3 regions of the Paenibacillus sp. PDC88 genome follow, and region 1 is predicted to be linked to each of the others. Evidence: riboswitches for the same ligand, from Rfam matches in the RefSeq annotation. Region 1 holds a riboswitch; each other region holds the start of a gene.

Region 1 (6,767 bases):
TGTTCCATGGGAATGAACCGTGTCTACTCTTGGCCCTGCAAGCTCCGTAAATCCTGTCCCATCGTATACCAGGTCCGTAACCGTATCGCTGCCTGCATCATGGCCACCTTTTACAATGACGTAGGCAGGACCATAATCATGTATTCGTTTAGCCGCCTCCTTGCGGTCTGCCAGCGAATGAATAGGGCAGCCTGTCATCACCTCCGCCTCGGGAATGTTCGGTGTAACGACAAGTGCAAGCGGAAGAAGCTGCTGAACTAGCGCCGTCACTGCTTCCGACTGAAGCAAGGACGCACCGCCTTTTGCAATCATTACTGGATCAATAACCAGCTTATCTATCTGATAGCGCGCAGCCTTCCTTGCAACCTCTGCAATAATTTCACTGCTGAATAACATCCCTGTCTTCACGGCATCTGGTCTCAGATCCGCAAAGACGGACTCGATCTGCTGAGCTACAAAGGGAACCGGCAAAGAATGCACACCTTGTACGCCAAGGGTATTTTGGGCAGTAACTGAGGTGAGTGCCGACATACCGTAGACATCCAGCTCCTGAAAGGTTTTGATATCGGCTTGAATTCCAGCACCGCCTCCGCTGTCTGAGCCTGCAATGGTAAGCGCCTTAGGTATATTCATCGACTATGCCTCCTCCTGAATAAACAGCTCGTTCATGTCGGTAAGTTCAACATACTTCTCAAATACAGACGGCTCAAGCTTGGACAGCTCATCCAAGAATGCAATCTGGAAGCTGCCGGCCCCCTTCTGCTCGGTCTTCTGCCCCGCGAGGCTTGCCGCCGCTCCATAAAACCCAAGACCTGCGGCCCCTGCTTCCAATACCGAGTCATGAACGGCAAGAAAGGCACCGATGACCGAGGTTAAGAGACAGCCTGTCCCTGTGACACGTGTAAGTAAAGGATGGCCGGATTTAATAATAAATCCTGTATCTCCATTCGTAATGACGTCTTCTGGACCAGATACGACGACGGTTGTTCCGAGTGTTCGGGCTGCACGCACCGCCATTTGTGCTCGATCTATGACCTCAGATTGACCCGCGTCTACACCTTTTACGGTCATCCCTTCCCCGATTAAATGGCTGATTTCTCCTGCATTGCCTCTAATGAGCGCGATCTCTACTTCCCGAAGAAGCCGAAGTGCCGCATCTGTCCGATAAGGTGTAGCTCCCGCTCCGACCGGATCCAAGAGAACAGGTACACCGTATACATTTGCCGCCTTGCCTGCTGCAATCATCGTATGGACTAGGTCTGTGGTAAGTGTCCCGATATTGAGCACCAGTGCACGGGCATGCTGAACCATATCAGCCACTTCCTCCTCCGCATAGGCCATGACCGGGGAAGCGCCAAGAGCTAGCAAGCCGTTCGCCGTAAAATTCGTAACGACCGTATTCGTTATGTTATGGATCAAGGGTTGTTCTTCGTGGATACGAGTGATAAGAGATGATAGTTCAAGTTCAACATTAGACATTGGGATCGAGTCCTTTCTTTTTGGAAGGTACACAGGAGCCGATCTTGGAACTGAGAGGGGTGTCGCAAAACTAAAAAAACGCATGCGAAAGCATGCGTCATCGTCATGTTCGCTCCCTACGCTGGCATTATCCATGGCAGGTTCAACCGGTCAACAACAGATTAGTTGTACTCTCAGCTTGCTTCCGCAGGCTCCCGTATCTATATAATTATTAAAATTGCTCGTGCCTCTTCATTGTATAGTACATCTTCCCAACATTCAATTTGTTGACTTTCGCTGCCCTGTAGCATATGATACAAAGTAACTCATCCAAAAAGGAGAGATTTTTGATGTCGGTGATCGTTCTTAACTAATCAAATTTCATACAGAGGCTTGATCTATTGCTTCATCGCCTGAAATTGCGATGTTTATTTTTTAATGCGCATTTACATGTGTACGCTATAGATGCCTCATGAAATCAGTTAAGAACAGCGGATAACTAAACTCTCTATGAACATGAGTGATGTACAATTGACTTGTGAACTCATCCGCGCTGTTTTTGCAGCGCGGTTTTTTTGTACCCGTAAAACCATCGATTTACAGAGATCTATGCTCTGTAGTCAACAAATTATGGATGGCGGGGCACCATTCACAGGTTGATATTTATGGCTTGGCAGCATCCTTTGCCGATCCATAAGCTAACTCATGCATACAGACGTAAGAACGAACCCTACTGTTCGCTTCTTGCGTCTTTTTTTGTTTTATCCGCTTCAACGTCATTCATTAATACAAAAAAAAAGGAGCAATAACCCATGAATCATCAAAGCATGCAAAGACTCGAATACAGTACTGTCAAAGAACAACTGCGATCTTACGCGGTATCCTACCTTGGAGAACGGCAGATCGATTCACTGACTCCCATGACCCGTCTAACCCAGATTCGTCAGGCACTGGCTGAAACAGAGGAAGCACTGGGATTGATCCGGCACGGAGCAAGCGTCCCACTTCCTTCATTGTCAGGAATCGAAAATATTATGAATCTGCTGGGCACAGGCTATCTATTTACGGAACAGGATTTCATGCATCTCCTGCAATTTCTGCGAAGCTGCACCCAGCTTATGAAGTACATGCAGTCTAAGAGAGAGATTGCCCCGAATATAAGTGCCTATGCAGGCTCTATGTACACCCTGGATTCCCTCCGTGAAGAGGTGGAACGCTGTATTTACTTAGGCCGGATTACCGATCATGCCAGCAAAGAACTGCTCAAGACGAGAAAACAGGCTCAGGTCATCGAGGAACGGCTGAAAAAAAAGCTGGATACCCTTCTGTCCAAGCACCGTTCTATTCTGCAGGACCAGCTCATAACAAAACGCGGGGACCGCTACTGCCTGCCTGTCCAGAAGGAATTCCGCAAGCAGATCAGAGGAACGGTTCACGGCGAATCCGCCAGTGGCCAAACGGTATTTATCGAGCCGGACGAGATCGCCAGTCTTCAGATGGAGCTCAGCCTGCATCGTGCAGCGGAACAGCGGGAGGAGATGAAGATACTCAGTGAATTGACGCGTTTAGCAGACCAAGCTGAATATGAGCTGCGTGTGAATACGGATACAGTAGGCATATACGACTTTTTGTTCGCCAAAGCACGTTATGCCCTCTCCTATCAGGGACGGTCGGTTCACCTCGTTGATCATGGGGTCATTCGATTAAGGTCCGCACGGCATCCGCTCGTGAACAATATGGTTCCGCTCGATTTCCACATTGGTGATGCATTCAAGTCCTTGATTATTACAGGTCCCAATACCGGCGGCAAAACCTTATGTCTTAAGACCATTGGGCTGCTAACACTCATGGCCCAGTCCGGTCTACTCGTTCCTGTCGGAGAAGACAGTCAGCTGAGCGTATTTGAGCAAGTCGCCGTCGATATCGGGGATGGTCAGAGCATTGAGCATCAGCTGAGCACGTTCTCTGCCCACATCAAGAACATTATCGAAATTCTAAAGATCGCGGACCCTTCCACGCTTATTCTTATTGACGAAATGGCGTCGGGTACAGATCCTGGGGAAGGAACCGGATTGTCTATCGCTCTGCTCGAAGAGATGCATAGAAGGCAGGCGACGGTCGTGGCAACGACTCATTTTTCGGAGATCAAAAATTTCGCAGCGTCGGCTGACGGATTTGAGAATGCCCGCATGGAATTTGATACAGAATCTTTGAAGCCGTTATATCGGCTGACGATCGGGGAAGCAGGGAACAGCTATGCTTATGCCATTGCCCTGAAGCTCGGGATTCCGCCTTATATCATTGAGCGTTCCAAACAGATCTCTGCCACATCATTGACAGCAATTGCAGATTCTTCAGGAGAACCGAAAGCCGCTGATAACGAAGAGAAGCATAACACCATGCATTGCAATACAAATTCTCATGAACCAATACCAGACCATACAAAACGGGTAGATAACGATCGCCGAGAGTCACGAGCCGCCCATGGCAAAAGAGCTGAGCCAAGTGATATGGAAGCACAGCCGGTCCGGCCGCTGGAGGTGGGTGACAGGGTTCACATCCCTTATATGCAGGAAGGAGGAATTATTGTCGAAGCAGAGGATGCAAGAGGCAAGCTTACCGTACTTGTACGAGGTAAAAAGCTGAAAATTGCCAAGCAGCGAGTGAAGCTGCACATTGCAGGCAAGGAACTATATCCGGACGACTATGATTTTGACGTTGTATCCCAGACCAAGGAGAATCGAAAAAAACGAAAACAAATGTCCAAGAAGCATGTTCCGGGTCTCACCATTGAAATGCCAAGAGATGAGTCTTAAGTGTGCCATTGAATAAGTGATATGATGCAAATGAATAAACAAAGATGGACGGGGAATGTCTCTTCCTCGTCCATCTTTAATATTTCCATAAAAAAATACTTTACTTCACAGTTAAGCACATATTATTATGGTCAAGCTGCTTTGTTCGGGTATTGCATATATTTACATATTACTGGGGGAAGAATATTCTGGAATTTCTAGCGTTCATGCTTTTTTCATCACTCGAGACATTTGCACTTTTCATCCTTATTATTATGTTATTCAAGATTAATCCTGCCCATTATGCCAAGCGAGCCCTATTTGTCCTTATGCTCGTTAATTTACAGAGCTACTTTCTGCAGAGTGAGCTGGATGTCGCTAATCTGGTGCCGGTTATTACCATTATCATTTTGACCCTATTCTTCACCGTTGTGGTAAAAATTCCTTTGCTGCCTTCGGCCTTCCGCACTATATTAGTGACAGTCCTGTACGGTGCTATCAAGAGTCTCTTATTGATCATCCTTTACGGAGATACAGATGTATTGGAGCAGAGTGTTCGCAGCGGTTATCTGTTACAAAGCTACAGCAGCGCTGTGCTGTTGATCATATCCTGGCTTATGTATAAATACAACTTCGGATTCAGCTATCCATATGATAAACTTAAGCTTAAATTTGAATATGCTATTGTTACTGCTCTAATGCTCATATTCTTGATTCTGATCTCTTACATCCTCTATATGAATCAGATCTGGCTTAATATTTTGTTTTTTGCCTTGAACCTAGCTTGCTTTTTGTTCTTTGAAATTCAAGAACGCAATTCAAGCAGATCACATTCATCATAGAATCTAACGCTTTGCATCCATAATCAACAATGACCCTATCATAAAGCAGGTGAAATATGTCTTCATCCTCTATTGAAATCAATCCGCTCCTCTGCCCTTTGTGCCACAAGTCTAATGAGTGTGCCTATGCAGCCGGGAAGCCTTACACGGAATGCTGGTGTATGAGTCGGTCTGTTCCACAGGAACTGCTGTCACGTATTCCGGACGAGCAGAGACGCAAGGCATGTGTGTGTGAAGCCTGTGTAATTGCGTTTCATGCCAGGGGAACGGATAAAGCCTGAACCCCTTGGCCTATCTGAAATTGCATTCAATGAATTATTTTGGTTACAACCTTTGCGGCAAGTAAACGTTATATTGAATATATACTTAAACTTTCTGGGAGGTTATCATGACGAAGACGCAAGTAATGAGAACACACTCACCATCTAAAGTCAAAAGTACTTATGTTACTGTCTCATCCATCCTTCTCGCCTCTGCGTTCATTCTGTGGCCCAATGTACCTTCTGCTATATCTCCATCTACAAGCATTTCGTCAGAGTCCGATCAATACAGCCCGCTTCAAATTACATTTCCGCTTGATAAATATGCTATGGTGATGAGCAGCGTTCCTGGATTCCCCATCGAAATAAGGGAAGAAAACACCTCATTTCCGCTAACCGTTACAGCTTCTTCAGGTAAATTACTGGTTATGGATGGTTCGACGGGCACACAGGTGAGGTCATCAGGAACATCCCTTGAGGTGAAGCAGGCCAGCATCATTTATTGGTCCCCTCTTGCATCTCCACCCGTAAAAGAAACTACCATTACGGTAACGAGCCGAGCTCTTCGCTCGAATTCAGCTGCGGGGTCTGCTTCTGTCCACATCGTGCAAGATCATGATGGCTTCTACAAAATTAATTAACCCCATGAGATTCGTTCCACGAGAAACATTTTTTTCACAAATAATCTAAAACTAGGTTTAGTTATGACTATAGGTTATAAGACGACATCATATAAAAAGAGCTGACCTCCCCTATAAACAGGAAGATCAGCTCAAACAATCTAAATAATTTCGTCATATATTATAGAATCGAATCAAACTTCTACTCTTCAGTATGTGCACGATAAGCATCTGCATCCAGCAGTTTAGCAAGAGCAGCCTTGTAATCTCCACTCAGCTTCACTTCAATCATCCAGCCATCGCTATAAGGTGCAGCATTCACAAGCTCCGGCTCGTCTTGAAGCTTATCATTTACACTGATAATCGTTCCGCTAACTGGGGCAAACAAATCAGATACGGTCTTAACCGATTCAATCGTACCAATACTATCATCACTATTAATGTCCGTTCCTACTTCAGGCAGCTCCACAAACACAATATCTCCCAGCTGATGCTGAGCAAATTCAGTAATTCCGATACGTACCGTATCTCCTTCTAACGTTTGAACCCATTCATGCTCTTCACTATACAACAAACCGTTAATTACTTCGCTCATGATCTCGTCAGCCTCGCTTTTTCAAAAGTTAGAATTGTGTTTCTTCTCTGGTTCCTGCCCTTTTTCCACCCATAGCGTAAAACAATCCTTATCACAATGTCAAGATTGCTAACAAAAAATATGTTTTATGGATATACTCCTTGACTTTTCGGATTTAATCACGTATTAATGTAGTATAAGCGTTAGATTGAGCGGAA
Region 2 (6,767 bases), on a different contig from region 1:
GATGGAGTTTAGACTGGTGCCATTCAGGATTGGAAACAGCATGGTCAGAATTTGTAGCGTAGGCTGCTTCGGCAAGTCAATCTGATTCTGTATATTATGATACAGCGTATCCGGCTCCAGCAGGAAGGTGCTGTCAAGAATCATGGCATCAATGTCCTCAGTTTGAAGGGCAGCCTGAAGGGCGGTCCCTGCACCCATCGAGAAGCCCCATACGACAACTTCTTGAGCTCCCTTTTGCTTAGCGAGCTGAACTGCGCCGAGAAGCTGCTTCGATTCTGCCTTCCCGCCCGTAGCAACGACTCTTGTGCTCTGGGAGGCGAAGCCATAATCGAACATAATGACATTAAAATTCTGCTGATGAGCGTAATGGGCCAAATCATACATGGGAATCCAGGATTCTTCCCGGTTGGCCCCATAGCCGTGACTGAACACAATCGTTTTGCTGCTGTTCTCCTCGGCAGGAATGTACCAGCCGCTGACGTCCCGGCTTCCGTCCGTAGCAGGGAAAGTCACCTCTTCATACTCCATACCCTTGGACAGCAGGGGATTGGAATATACCGGAGCTACTGCCGGGTAGGACAGTACCCATGCGATATAGGCATGAAGAGCAATAAAGCAAAATACGAGGAAAAATATAATCGATAAAATAAGAGCAACCACAATATGCTTAAAACGGATGAGCCGAGTGGAAAGTGCGGGAGGAGCACTCGATACGTTCTGATTAAGGGATCTATTCTCGGAGATAGGAAACATCATACTCCTCCTTCCAATAGAATGTTATATAGGACTAAATTACTAAATCCAACCTATGAATAAAGTTGAGGTTGGTATAACTTATTCTTTATCCTATGATGCGTCCTGTCTAATGTCAATTGATTGGGACTAATTGTTACACACTTGTAATGTAAGTGAAATTATTGGTGAAAAATGTTTGTCAAGTGAAGGAAGACTTATTCCAAAATTTCTCCATTATGATCGATTGTTGAGAGAAATGAGCGGTTTAATTGAGATTAATTCTCAATTAAACCTTTACTTTGGTCATCGATTCTCATATAATTTATGTAACCAGGTTTCACGTGATGAAACAGAGAGGGGATTATGCCATGGAAGAGCAAGATCGCAAATTAACGGTTCGAGCGGTCGAGAGGGCATTGGATATTTTGTTATGCTTTACAGAGCAATCAGATCTGGGTCTTACAGAAATTTCGGGTAAGATCGGTTTACATAAAAGTACCGTTCATCGTTTAATGACAACACTGGAGGACAGGGGGTTTGTTGTGCGCAATCCTTCAACGGAGAAGTATAGGCTTGGTATTCGCATATGGGAGCTTGCGGCACATATGTCCCAGAGTGATGACCCGGCGATTCTACTGCTGCCTGCGATGGAGCGCCTTCGTGATCGCTTGGGAGAGACCGTTAGCTTGTATTTGAAGGACGGCAATGAGCGGATACGCGTTCAGGCCGTACAGAGCAATCAAGCGATCCGAAGGGTAGCACCTGTTGGTGTAAGGCTGCCCTTGTCCGTTGGTGCATCAAGCAAAGTGTTGGTTGCGTTTGCAGCAAGAGAAGAGCAGGAGCAGCTGATACGCAATTTTGATATCCCCTTGTCCGTTGATCAAGATATTTATATGAGTCAGCTGCAAGAGATCCGAGAATTGGGATATGCAACGAGCTATGAAGAGAGAGAGCCTGGAGCAGCAGCGGTATCAGCGCCGATCTTTGATCGCAAGGGTAAGGTGGCAGCGGCACTGTCATTATCCGGACCCGTCAGCAGGCTGTCGGAAGAGACACTTCGGGAATATGCGCCTATTGTTATGGAGACGGCGGCACAAATGGGTTTCATGCTGAGGTAATTCTCTCGGATTGGATGGAAAATAAAGGTTGAAAATATGCTCTGAATGAGATAATCTTGTATGGACCTTGATGCAGACGAAGGATGAGGTCAATCCATTTCTTTTAAACAACAATAACAATTTACTAGGGGAGCCCGAAATGCCGGGCTGAGATGGCACTGCAAGGTGCCGGACTCTTTGGACCTGATCTGGATCATACCAGCGTAGGGAAGTAATTGGCGATATAATGTGGATAGGATCCGTTGTATGCGGTGATGGCTCTGTTAGTGGTCTATGCAGATCTATTAGCCTGTACACCAAGATCTTATTTGGATTAGAGCTGATTCCCCTGTGGGAATGGGCTCTTTTTTTGTTGCCGCAGCTTCTATATAACTGGCTATCGTTTGTGAAGCTTCTGTCTTTCAAACGCAGCTCAGGAGAGGGCTACCCAACTCGACAAAGGAGGAAGCACATATGAATCATTCGAACAAAGGATTGAACACAGAGACATCGGCTATAAGAGGAGAACAATTAAAGATCGAATCTGGAAGGCTACAGCCATTCCCCGCCAGCAAGAGGGTATATATCCAAGGATCAAGGCCGGACATTGCCGTACCCGAACGTGAAATTGAGCTCCATCCCACCAGCACACCCCAAGGAGTAGAGCAGAATGAGCCATTTCGGGTTTACGATACGAGTGGACCCATGGGTGACATGAATACTGAAGTTGATATTCGTCAAGGCCTTCCACTCTTGCGTCAGAATTGGATCCTTGAGCGTGAAGATGTTGAGTTTTATGAAGGAAGAGAAATACGGCCAGAGGATAATGGGATTCGATCGGACAGAAGTGCCCAGCAGGAGGTAGAGGTGTTCCCGGGCGTCAGAAGACAGCCGCTCAGAGCCAAGTCAGGGCGATGTGTAACTCAGATGCATTATGCCAGAAAAGGGATCGTGACGCCTGAAATGGAGTTTGCAGCGATCCGCGAGGGGCTTGATCCGGAGCTTGTAAGGAGTGAGATTGCAAGAGGAAGGGCAATCCTGCCTGCAAATATTAATCATCCGGAAAGTGAGCCGATGCTGATCGGAAGCCGATTCCATGTTAAGATCAATGCGAATATCGGAAACTCTGCTGTTTCCTCTTCGATTGAGGAGGAGGTAGAGAAGATGAGCTGGGCTGTGCACTGGGGAGCGGATACAGTCATGGACCTCTCGACGGGCCGCCATATTCATACGACTAGAGAATGGATTATCCGCAATTCTCCTGTACCCATTGGGACAGTTCCACTCTATCAAGCGTTGGAGAAGGTGAACGGGGAGGCAGAGAAGCTCTCCTGGGAAATATACCGAGATACGCTGATCGAGCAGGCGGAGCAGGGTGTTGATTATTTTACGATTCATGCAGGCGTTCTTCTAAGATATATTCCAATGACAGCAGAGCGGATGACTGGAATTGTGTCACGGGGCGGTTCCATCATGGCAGCTTGGTGTCTGGCACATCATCAGGAGAACTTTTTGTACACTCATTTTGAAGAGATTTGTGAGATTATGAGCCGATATGATGTTGCTTTTTCACTTGGAGATGGACTAAGACCCGGCAGCATCTATGATGCGAACGATGAAGCCCAGATGGCAGAGCTGGCGACGCTCGGGGAGCTGACGAAGATCGCCTGGAAGCATGATGTGCAGGTGATGATTGAAGGTCCCGGACATGTACCCATGCATAAGATCAAAGAGAACGTCGATCTGCAGATGGAGATTTGTCAGGAAGCTCCATTTTACACGCTGGGTCCACTTACAACAGATATTGCTCCGGGATATGATCACATTACATCTGCGATCGGGGCAGCGATGATCGGCTGGTTTGGCACCTCTATGCTGTGCTACGTTACGCCGAAGGAGCATTTGGGACTGCCGGATAAGAATGATGTAAGGGAAGGGGTCATTGCCTATAAGATCGCTGCCCATGCTGCCGATCTGGCCAAGGGTCATCCTAGAGCGCACAGAAGAGATGATGCCCTCTCCAAAGCGAGATTTGAGTTCCGCTGGAAGGATCAGTTCAATCTGTCCCTTGATCCGGAGCGTGCCTTATCCTATCATGATGAGACTCTTCCTGCAGAAGGGGCGAAGACGGCGCATTTTTGTTCGATGTGCGGTCCGAAATTCTGCAGCATGCGCATCACTCAGGATATTCGAAATATGGCATCCGTTAAGGGAGTTAGTGAGAAGGAAGCGATCCATGCAGGTATGCAGGAGAAGGCAGAAGAATATCGGGGTCAGAATAGATGAATGAATGATCTCCCTATGATTGAGGAAAATAATGTGAGATCCCGTTTCGTAGATTGCAGATTCTCCAGTTGGTTAATATAAATGTGAGAGCCAGAAGCCAAGGAGGGAATCACATTTATGAATACTCCAGTAGTGAATCAAGAAGCAATTGAGACGGTAAGAGGTTTGATCAAGGATATAGATACAGCGATGCTGACCACCGTAACTCCAGAAGGATTGGTCTCGCGTCCGATGAAGACACAGGAGGTTGAATTTGACGGAGATCTCTGGTTCCTGACGAAAAAGGACACAAATAAGTATCGGGAATTGATGCAAAATCCGCTGGTCAATGTAGCCTATGTCGGTAAATCCTATGTTTCCATTCGGGGTGAAGCGGAGCTGATTCAGGATCCGGCGAAAGTGAAGGAGTTCTGGAACAAAGCCTATGAGATGCTGCTTGATGTTTCTTATGACGACCCTTCGCTGGTGCTCATCAAGATTCAGGCAGATACCGCCGAGTATTGGGAAACAGGCAGTAAAACGAAGCTGGTCAAGAATCTGTTCAACAAAATGACAGGCAAGAATGAGATGGATTTGAACAAGACCGTAGATCTGTGACGGAGCTTGTACAGGATTGCACATAAAGGGGGCCCGTCTATGGGCCTCCACTTTTTTTGTGCGATGAATTATTAATGCTGTGAATCAACTCCATATTTGAGGGTGGGCGTTGATAATATCATCAGCTGTCTTGGAAAGTGCAGGCAAGTAGTTTAGAATTTGCCCTGCCCTATTCAGATAATCCTCAGGTGTACCGATGCCTAGATCATTGATCAGCGCCTGGAAGGCAGGTGCAAGTGACTGCTTAGTCTCCGGTGAAGCGTCAGCATCCAAAATTTTGTGACATCGGGCAAAAGTGGCTGCTATCCAAAACACAGCCTCAAGGTGATTTCCGGATTCAATAAGCTCGCGGCTTCCCTCGATCACAATGGGTCGTGCGCTTACTGTAATATCGGAGCTGAAAAAGAAAGGGGTAGACGATACATCCGCAGCTGTATCAAAGGTTATTTCAAGCTGTTCAAGATGCTGACGAACTTGTTCCGCGGTCATCTGATCACAGCCGAGCAGCTGCAGTAGTTCAGTGTATACCGGGAGCTGATTATACTGGGCGAGTACCTCTCGCACGCGGAGATACCGTAAACGGACCGTCGGATTTTGCAGTGCAGCGGTGAGCAGGACATGTGTTGTAATGGCAGCCGGGAAGAGAAGTGCTGTGATTCGATCATAGAGAGGCAGCGTCATATCTATGGATTGGAGCCCTGCCTCTATTTTATGAAGGGCGTTTTTACATCGCTTCTCGACCCATGACTTTTGAGCATAGTGCTGAGATACCTGCTGGTATATCGGATACAGACGTGAATAAGGATCGGCGATGATCGTGTTCGTGCGAAAGCTTCCGGCCAAATGGTAGTTTGTAAGCACCTTCTCTACTGAATCGAACAGATCCCACGGCAGATAGGTTACTTCCAGCAAGACATTTTGATATCGGAATTTCCCGAGTTTAATAGAAGGTACTTCTTGAGTAACAAGGACAATATCAACATCCGAAGCAGGAGGCAGCATAGCGTTGTCAGGTAGAGGAACAGTAGAGCCGCTGAAATAAGCGCCGAGATAACCGGGACATTGACTTCCGTGGCTCGTTACCCAATTTACTGCTGCTTGTCTGGCAGAACCGATATTCATCTGTACACTCCTTTCAGGTGCTCTAGAAAGATATCGTGACTTCCTCTTTTTGCATAAAACAGGAGCTCTTGAAACAAAATAGGATGTATTTCAAATTCGCCAATAAAGTAGGTGTTCCCTGTGTATTTCTACAAAGAAGATCTTATCAACATTATCGTGCCTGACAAGCCTGATCCCGCTGCAGCTAAGGTACTGCAAGAAGCTTTGGGTGGACGGTTCGGCGAAATGCGTACGATGATGCAGTATTTTTTTCAGAGCAGTAATTTCCGTGGGAATAAGACCCAGTATCGGGATTTGATGCGAGGTGTATTTCTGGAGGAGATCAGCCATGTGGAGCTGGTGCAAACGACCATTAATCAGCTGCTGAATGGATCAGGCGAAGAGACGCCGGGTAATGCAGGAGTAGATGGCGCTCCATTGGATGAGGCTGTTCGCCATGCAAATCCGCATCATTACATTGTTGGTGCACAAGGGTCTCTGCCCGTAGATGCGGCCGGGAATCCATGGATGGGCAACTACGTATATAACCATGGTAATCTTGTAGCTGACCTTATGGATAATCTGGTTCTTGAATCAACAGGAGTTCTGCAAAAATCCCGTATTTATGAAATGAGCTCCAATAAGACGTTCAGAGAAACCTTGGCTTTTCTCATCGTGCGGGATAATGCCCATCAGAATGCGTTCGCCAAAGCGCTTGAGACGCTTGGTGTAGAGTGGGGCAAACTGTTCCCGGTACCTAATTATGATATCAACAAGTATCCGGAGTGCAGAAAATATGTGGACATGGGCTTTCATAACGCACAGTTTAACTTTAGGCTGGACGATACCCGGATCGGAGAAATTTTCAGTGGTAAATCTCCAAGCCGCAATGGTGGTGAGCTTGAGGTAACACCTCCTCCAATCGGTCATCCGGTACCCATGCTGCCAGAC
Region 3 (6,767 bases), on a different contig from region 1:
ATGACATTATCCTTATCGCTCTGTCCTCTAGGCGTGTCAGGAGATACCATATTCGGGACGAGCAGCCGCAGCGCATTATAACGTTCCGTCACTTCGGCTAGCCTTGCTTCTGCTTTTTCAATCTGCCCATTCAACTGCCGCACTTCTTCACGGGCCGCTGCTGCCTCCTCCCGATTCCCCTCTCTCATCAGCTGTCCTATTCTCTCCGAATCCATATTTCGCTGTTGCCGGAGCTTCTCCACTTCCGTAATCAGCTCTCGACGTACATCATCACACGTCAGCAGCTCGTCTATAGATACGTCTATCTTCTTCCAATCCGCTGCTTCCTGAACCTGTACAGCATGGTCCCTTATCCATTTCATATCCAGCATTGTCGTCACCCCTAAGTTAATTTGGTCAAGCTAAAAAAAGCATAGAGCGCCCTCATCCGTTGGGACGAGGAGCGCTCTATGCTCGCGGTGCCACCCAATTTATTGAAGCAGACCTCATGCGGTCAGCATTAGGTTCCACTTCAATCACTTTGGTTCCGCGATAACGGGCGGTGCCGATTAACTTAGGGGAAGGCTAGCGCCTTCCCTTGGCGAGAATACCTCCGAGTTGGATGCTCTTCACAGGCATTTTTTCACGTTTTCAATTAAAGGTATTATAATTTAGACATTTCCATATGACAATGATTTTATTCTTGATTATGCTGTACTTTCCAGCCAAGGAGGGCTATAATTAGCTTCTGAAATGTCCTAAACTTCATATTCAACCTCAAGGGGTGCTGGGTTAGCCGGCTGAGATAGTATCCGTGAAAGCGTGTTAGATACGTACCCTTTAAACCTGATCTGGGTAATGCCAGCGTAGGAATGGAGAGAATTCGAGTGTGCTGTTCTATTTTACTGACAGCCCTTAGCCCTTACGTCTGCATGCGTCCCTTATCCGGGACGCTTTTTTTATTATGGTCGCAAGAATGCCATTGCACTCTATCCGATCTCCCTTATCAGTATGGCTGTCAAGGAAGCCTCAATTGAAATTATAGGAGTTATTATGGAAATTTCGTCAAGAATAGGGGTAATTGAAAAGGAGAGAGAAACGTGTACAAAAAGTTAGGAATGTTGTTGCTGGCGGTACTCATGATGATCATCACTGCCTGCGGCAATAGCGGCACATCGAATGAGGAATCTGGTGCAGGCGCGGAGGAGCCGGCAGCGAGCGATAGCCTCCGCGACATCAAGGTCGTCCTGGACTGGACGCCAAATACGAATCATACCGGCTTATATGCTGCAGTAAGTCAAGGCTTCTACGAGGAAGAAGGTCTGAATGTCGAGATTATTCAGCCCGGCCAGGCCGGTGCAGATACGATGGTCGCTTCCGGAGAGGTGCCTTTTGGCGTAAGCTATCAGGAAGGGGTCACCCAAGCACGGACACAAGGCGTGCCGATCGTATCCATTGCTGCTGTCATTCAGCATAATACTTCCGGCTTTGCAGCTCCTGCTGACCGTAATATTGAATCTCCGAAGGACTTCGAGGGTAAAACCTATGGAGGATGGGGCAACCCAATTGACTCAGCGGTTCTTGATACAATTATGGGTCTCGAAGGTGCGGATGTAAGCAAAGTGAACAATATAAACATGGGGGATGCAGATTTCTTCACCGCAACGAAGCGAGACATCGATTTTGCCTGGATCTTCTACGCCTGGACGGGTATTGAAGCCGAGCTTCGCGGGGAACCGATCGATATGTTCTACGTTAAAGACTATTCCGAGAAGCTGGATTACTATACACCTGTACTTATTACGAATGAGGCAACCATTGACGAGGATCCGGAGCTGGTCAAAGCCTTCATGCGCGCAACGACCAAAGGCTATGAATATACAATTGATCATCCGGAGGAAGCCGCGGCGATACTTAGCGAGGCCGTGCCTGACCTCGATAAAGAGCTTGTGCTTGAGAGTCAGAAATGGCTCAGTCCGAAATATCAGGATGATGCCGCTCGCTGGGGCGAGCAAAAAGCAGAGGTATGGCAGAACTATTCCGACTGGATGGTTGAGCACGAGCTGCTGGACCAGCCACTGGATGTCGAGAAAGCTTTTACGAATGAATTTCTGCCACAACAATAATTACTGAAGAAAGCGTTGGTGACCCATATGGCTCAAACATTGCTAAGTATTCAAGTCATTCCGAAGACACCGAATGGAGAAGATTCGATCCCTTATGTAGACCGTGCCATTGAAGTGATACAGCAATCCGGGGTGAAATATCAGGTCCATCCCCTTGAAACGACGCTGGAGGGCGAGCTTCCTGAGCTGCTCCAAATTGTGCAGAGAGTTCATGAGGTACTCGTTGAGGCTGGCAGCCCGAGCATTATTTCACAAATCAAGATTGCCCATTACCCAAGCGGAATCAGCATGGAAGGACTAACGGAGAAGTATCCATCATGAAGCGTGTTGTAAGAAGTGTGCTGCCGCCTGTCGCGGCGGTCATTCTCTTTTTGGCGGTATGGCAAATAGCCGTGCCGCTTTTTCACATTGAGAAGTGGATTCTGCCAAGTCCTGTTGATATTACCCGTGAAGCAGCTGCACAGGCTGCAAGTCTTACTGAACATACTTGGGCGACTGTACAGCTCACCCTGCTCGGCTTCGGCATTGGTGCTGCCATTGGTCTTCTGACAGCCATGGTGCTGCATCTGGTTCCATTTATGAAAACGGCCCTTTATCCATTGCTCATTCTTAGCCAGAATATACCTACGATTGCACTCGCACCGCTTCTGATGATCTGGTTCGGATTCGGTCTGCTGCCCAAGATCATCGTTATTACACTGGTCTGCTTCTTTCCGATCGCAGTATCTGCTATGGACGGACTGATGCAAACGGACCGCGCGATGCTGAGCTACATGAGAATGGCCGGGGCCAGCAAGGGGCAAATCTTCCGCAAGCTGGAAGTGCCTCACGCGCTCCCGTCCATCTTCTCAGGTCTCAAGATCGCAGCCACCTACAGCGTCATGGGTGCAGTCATTGCCGAATGGATCGGGACAGACAAGGGCATCGGCTATTATATGATGCTGCAAAAATCGGCCTATCGGACAGATCGGGTATTCGTCGCCATGGCTATCATCGTTCTCTTGAGCCTGCTCCTCTTCGCCATCATCGCTATGCTGGAGAGAGCGCTCGTCCGCTATAAGACAGATGATCATAGAAAATCGGGTTCATAAGACGGTTTGAGTCGATGAATCTTGATCCAATTACGAAAGGAGGATATCCTAATGCATCCTTTATTAGAAGTGTCAGACATCCGCTTATCATTTCGTCAGAGAAAGCAGCAACTTCATGTCCTTGATCACATATCACTTACGGTCGGCCAGGGTGAATTCGTCTCGATTATCGGACCCTCGGGCAGTGGAAAGAGCTCTTTATTTCAAATCATTGGCGGACTTCTACAGCCCGATGCAGGAACAATACGCCTGGATGGAGAAGTGGTAACAGGAACTCGTGGCAATATCAGCTATATGCCACAGCAGCCAGCCCTGCTCCCATGGCGGACCATCGCGGATAACATCAAGCTCGGCAGCGAGGTTGCCCCTGCTAAATTCCGCAGCAGACAAGGAGCAGATGACGACATTACCACGCAGCAATGGATTACTAAGGCTGGTCTGAGCGGCTTTGAAGATATGTATCCGCACAAGCTGTCAGGTGGAATGCAGCAGCGGGCTGCCTTTTTACGCGCGCTTTTAAGTCCACAGGAGCTTATGCTGCTCGATGAGCCGTTCAGTGCGCTGGATGCACTGACGAGAAGCGAGATGCAGGAGTGGCTGCTCGGAATATGGGAGCAATCGAAGCGTTCAGTGCTATTCATTACGCATAATATTGAAGAAGCGCTTCTGCTCTCAGATCGGATCTATGTATTTTCAAATCGCCCGGCAAACGTACTCCATGAGGTGAAGGTTCCATTCGTCCGTCCAAGACAGGAAGCGTTGACAGAGGACCCCCAATTCCTCCGCTTGAAGCGTGAAATATCTGAATGGATGCGGGAGGAAAGACGTAAACAGCCGGTGACTGCCGGCTCTTATCCGAACACGAAGTAAATCAAGCTAGGAGGTGATAAAGTAATGCAGCAGTCTGAAGAGGATTTAGCGCCTGTCATTGACTCGCATATTCACCTGGACCAGTATGAAGACGAGAAGCAGCCCTTGCGTCTGTCGTTCGCACAGCATCAAGTGGAGGCTGTAATTGCTGTATCCACCCATCTTGTCTCCTGCCAGAGAACGGAGAAATTAGCGGCCTCCTCTCCTTCAGTGATCTATCCTGCGTATGGATATCATCCTGAGCAGCCCGTCCCTTCTGAGTCGGAGCTAACAGCATTATTTGAGTGGATGGAAGAGCATCTGAACCACATGATCGCCGTAGGTGAAGTCGGCCTGCCCTACTACACGAGATTGGAAGCCGAAGCCGATGGTAAGTCTCTGGAGATGCAGCCTTACATCGATATGCTGGACAAGTTCATCGGGTTCGCCAAGAAGCACGATAAGCCGATCATTCTGCATGCAGTCTATGAGGATGCAGACATTGCCGTCGAGCTCTTGGAGTCTCATCGCTATGCCAAAGCGCATTTCCACTGGTTCAAGGGTGCAGAGCACACAGTCATGCGCATGGCGAAGAACGGATATTTCATCTCTTTTACACCAGACATCGTATATGAAAAAGAAATTCAGGATCTTGCCAGCATCTATCCTCACGAACAGATTATGGCAGAGACTGACGGCCCATGGCCTTTTGAAGGCCCTTTTGCTGCGCATAAAACACATCCCCGCATGGTCAAGGACGTAATCCGCGCTTGGTGTGATGTTACAGGAATGAAGCTGCAGGCAGCATTTGATTTATTTTATAACAATACCAAACGCTTCTATGGCATTTGAGACCCAAGTAGAAACAAGTCATGCATCTTACATATCAGCCTGCCCCTGAGGATTCAGGGGTTTTTTCAGCTTCATGCTGAAATGATCTTCTACATCTCTTTGTCCATTTCGTTCTCGTAATTCCCCTTTTCATGCAGCCATTATTTGAACTATTGTCGTAAACGCAGGAAAGAATTAAAATTTGAGAGCATGCAGCATATTGGCACAAGAAACAGCTGAAGGAATGGACCGTAACACATGCTCCGCTCACTTCCGTCTGATCTTATTCCATTTTGTCGCCTTCAAAAATGTAAGCACTTTCAAAAAATGAAAGGAAACGTGGATTATATGCTGGGCTCCCGTTACTTTAATACACTTCGCAGCCAAATATTTATAGGTTCTTTGATCGTTATGCTGCTCGTTCTCGGCTCCATCGCACTTATCGTATACAACCAAATATCTGTACTCCTCCGCAGCAACGCAGAGAGCCATATTCAGCAGACCGCTGTTCAGGCATCCGGCAAGCTGGATGTCCTTCTGAATCAGATTGAGAACTGGACATCCCAGGTGGCAACCGATGCCACTGTTCAGCGTGATCTGGCACTTGAGGCCGCAGGGCAGCACATCAGCTTCTCACAGCGGCAGCAGCTGCAGGAGGAGGTTCGCAAGCTTGAGGCGTATGCCACATCGATTCGTTCTATTGAAATATATACTGCCGATTATCGCAGAATGCTTCCGCTTGATGATGCGGAGCTTGATGATCGTGTGCCTGCGGGATGGATTACGAGGACGGATGAGGCTGAAGGCCGGCTTGTGTGGTTTGGCATTGATGCCAGAGATCCGGCCAGCGTTGTTGCCATTCGAAATATACGAATTATTAATCAATCCTACCAGGCGGCAGGATATGTCGTTGTTCGTATTGATAAGAGCTTCTTCCAGCTCACAGACAATGACTCCGGGAAGCTTGAATTCCTGAATTTGTTTGATCATGAAGGGAAGCCGATCTCCCTCGCAGCTATGCCAGGGGTGAGTCCTGATATCCATCTTCGGGAGCTGCAGTCCTCTGTAGAGCTGGATGGTGAGCCTTATATCACGGTTGAGCGGCAATCCGAGAAGACCGGCTGGAATCTCGTCATCTTGTCTCCTGCCGATTATCAGGCAGAGGGGATCAGCCTGCTACTCACCGTTATGATAGTTTCCGTGATCGGCGGGGCTTTGCTGTTCGTCATCCTCTCCTTCTTCCTGTCGACGATGATTACACAGCCCATTCTGAATATGATTAAGGTGATGAGGACCTCTAAGTTCGGCACGCTCAAACCTAGTAAGGTCACTTCCGCTACGCTTGAAATTCAAGAGCTAAGCAACACATACAATCAGATGGCGGACCGAATGAATGAGCTTGTTGAGGTCGTATATCAGAAGGAGATCCTGCAGAGCCGCACGGAGCTCAAAGCGCTGCAATCGCAGATTAATCCACACTTCCTGTTTAACACGCTGGAGGCACTGTACTGGGCTCTCGATGAAAAAGGAGAAGAAGAGCTTGGCGAGGTCGTCATTGCGATGTCCGGTCTGTTCCGGTATGTCATCAGCCGGGGCGATGATGACGAGTGGGTAACGATTGATGATGAGCTCAGCCATGTAGAACGTTATCTAACGATTATGGATATCCGCATGGGAGACAGACTCTCCTGGAGGATCACTTGTGACGAATCCATGAGATCTGTGCCGATCCCCAAGCTGCTGATCCAGCCGCTCGTGGAAAATGCCATTCTTCACGGACTGGAACAGCAAGTCGGTGCGGGAAGCATTGAAGTTCTCGTTGCTCCCTCCGACCGTGCGGGTTATATCGATGTCATGATCAAGGACAGCGGCCCCGGCATGAGCGAAGCGA

Evidence for each region. A riboswitch is a leader RNA that binds a small molecule or an ion and turns the genes downstream of it on or off. The one in region 1 is predicted to bind thiamine pyrophosphate.
Region 2: it holds a riboswitch for thiamine pyrophosphate, as region 1 does, so the genes downstream of both, thiC (phosphomethylpyrimidine synthase ThiC) here and thiM (hydroxyethylthiazole kinase) in region 1, are expected to answer to the same signal.
Region 3: it holds a riboswitch for thiamine pyrophosphate, as region 1 does, so the genes downstream of both, BLW49_RS17345 (ABC transporter substrate-binding protein) here and thiM (hydroxyethylthiazole kinase) in region 1, are expected to answer to the same signal.

Annotation. Positions count from the first base shown of each region.
Region 1 covers NZ_FNNT01000004.1:85,640-92,406, reverse strand. The annotation lists gene thiD (bifunctional hydroxymethylpyrimidine kinase/phosphomethylpyrimidine kinase) at 1-633, opposite strand, end outside; gene thiM (hydroxyethylthiazole kinase) at 637-1,479, opposite strand; TPP riboswitch at 1,577-1,687, opposite strand; gene BLW49_RS13740 (endonuclease MutS2) at 2,271-4,274, shown strand; gene BLW49_RS13735 (hypothetical protein) at 4,481-5,095, shown strand; gene BLW49_RS13730 (cysteine-rich CWC family protein) at 5,152-5,376, shown strand; gene BLW49_RS13725 (hypothetical protein) at 5,484-5,996, shown strand; gene gcvH (glycine cleavage system protein GcvH) at 6,178-6,570, opposite strand.
Region 2 covers NZ_FNNT01000005.1:35,739-42,505, reverse strand. The annotation lists gene BLW49_RS16110 (alpha/beta hydrolase) at 1-753, opposite strand, end outside; gene BLW49_RS16105 (IclR family transcriptional regulator) at 1,104-1,853, shown strand; TPP riboswitch at 1,970-2,080, shown strand; gene thiC (phosphomethylpyrimidine synthase ThiC) at 2,307-4,118, shown strand; gene BLW49_RS16095 (pyridoxamine 5'-phosphate oxidase family protein) at 4,236-4,715, shown strand; gene BLW49_RS16090 (hypothetical protein) at 4,800-5,837, opposite strand; gene BLW49_RS16085 (manganese catalase family protein) at 5,958-6,767, shown strand, end outside.
Region 3 covers NZ_FNNT01000005.1:327,288-334,054, forward strand. The annotation lists gene serS (serine--tRNA ligase) at 1-371, opposite strand, end outside; TPP riboswitch at 750-869, shown strand; gene BLW49_RS17345 (ABC transporter substrate-binding protein) at 1,098-2,105, shown strand; gene BLW49_RS17350 (thiamine-binding protein) at 2,133-2,426, shown strand; gene BLW49_RS17355 (ABC transporter permease) at 2,423-3,196, shown strand; gene BLW49_RS17360 (ABC transporter ATP-binding protein) at 3,248-4,066, shown strand; gene BLW49_RS17365 (TatD family hydrolase) at 4,091-4,897, shown strand; gene BLW49_RS17370 (sensor histidine kinase) at 5,204-6,767, shown strand, end outside.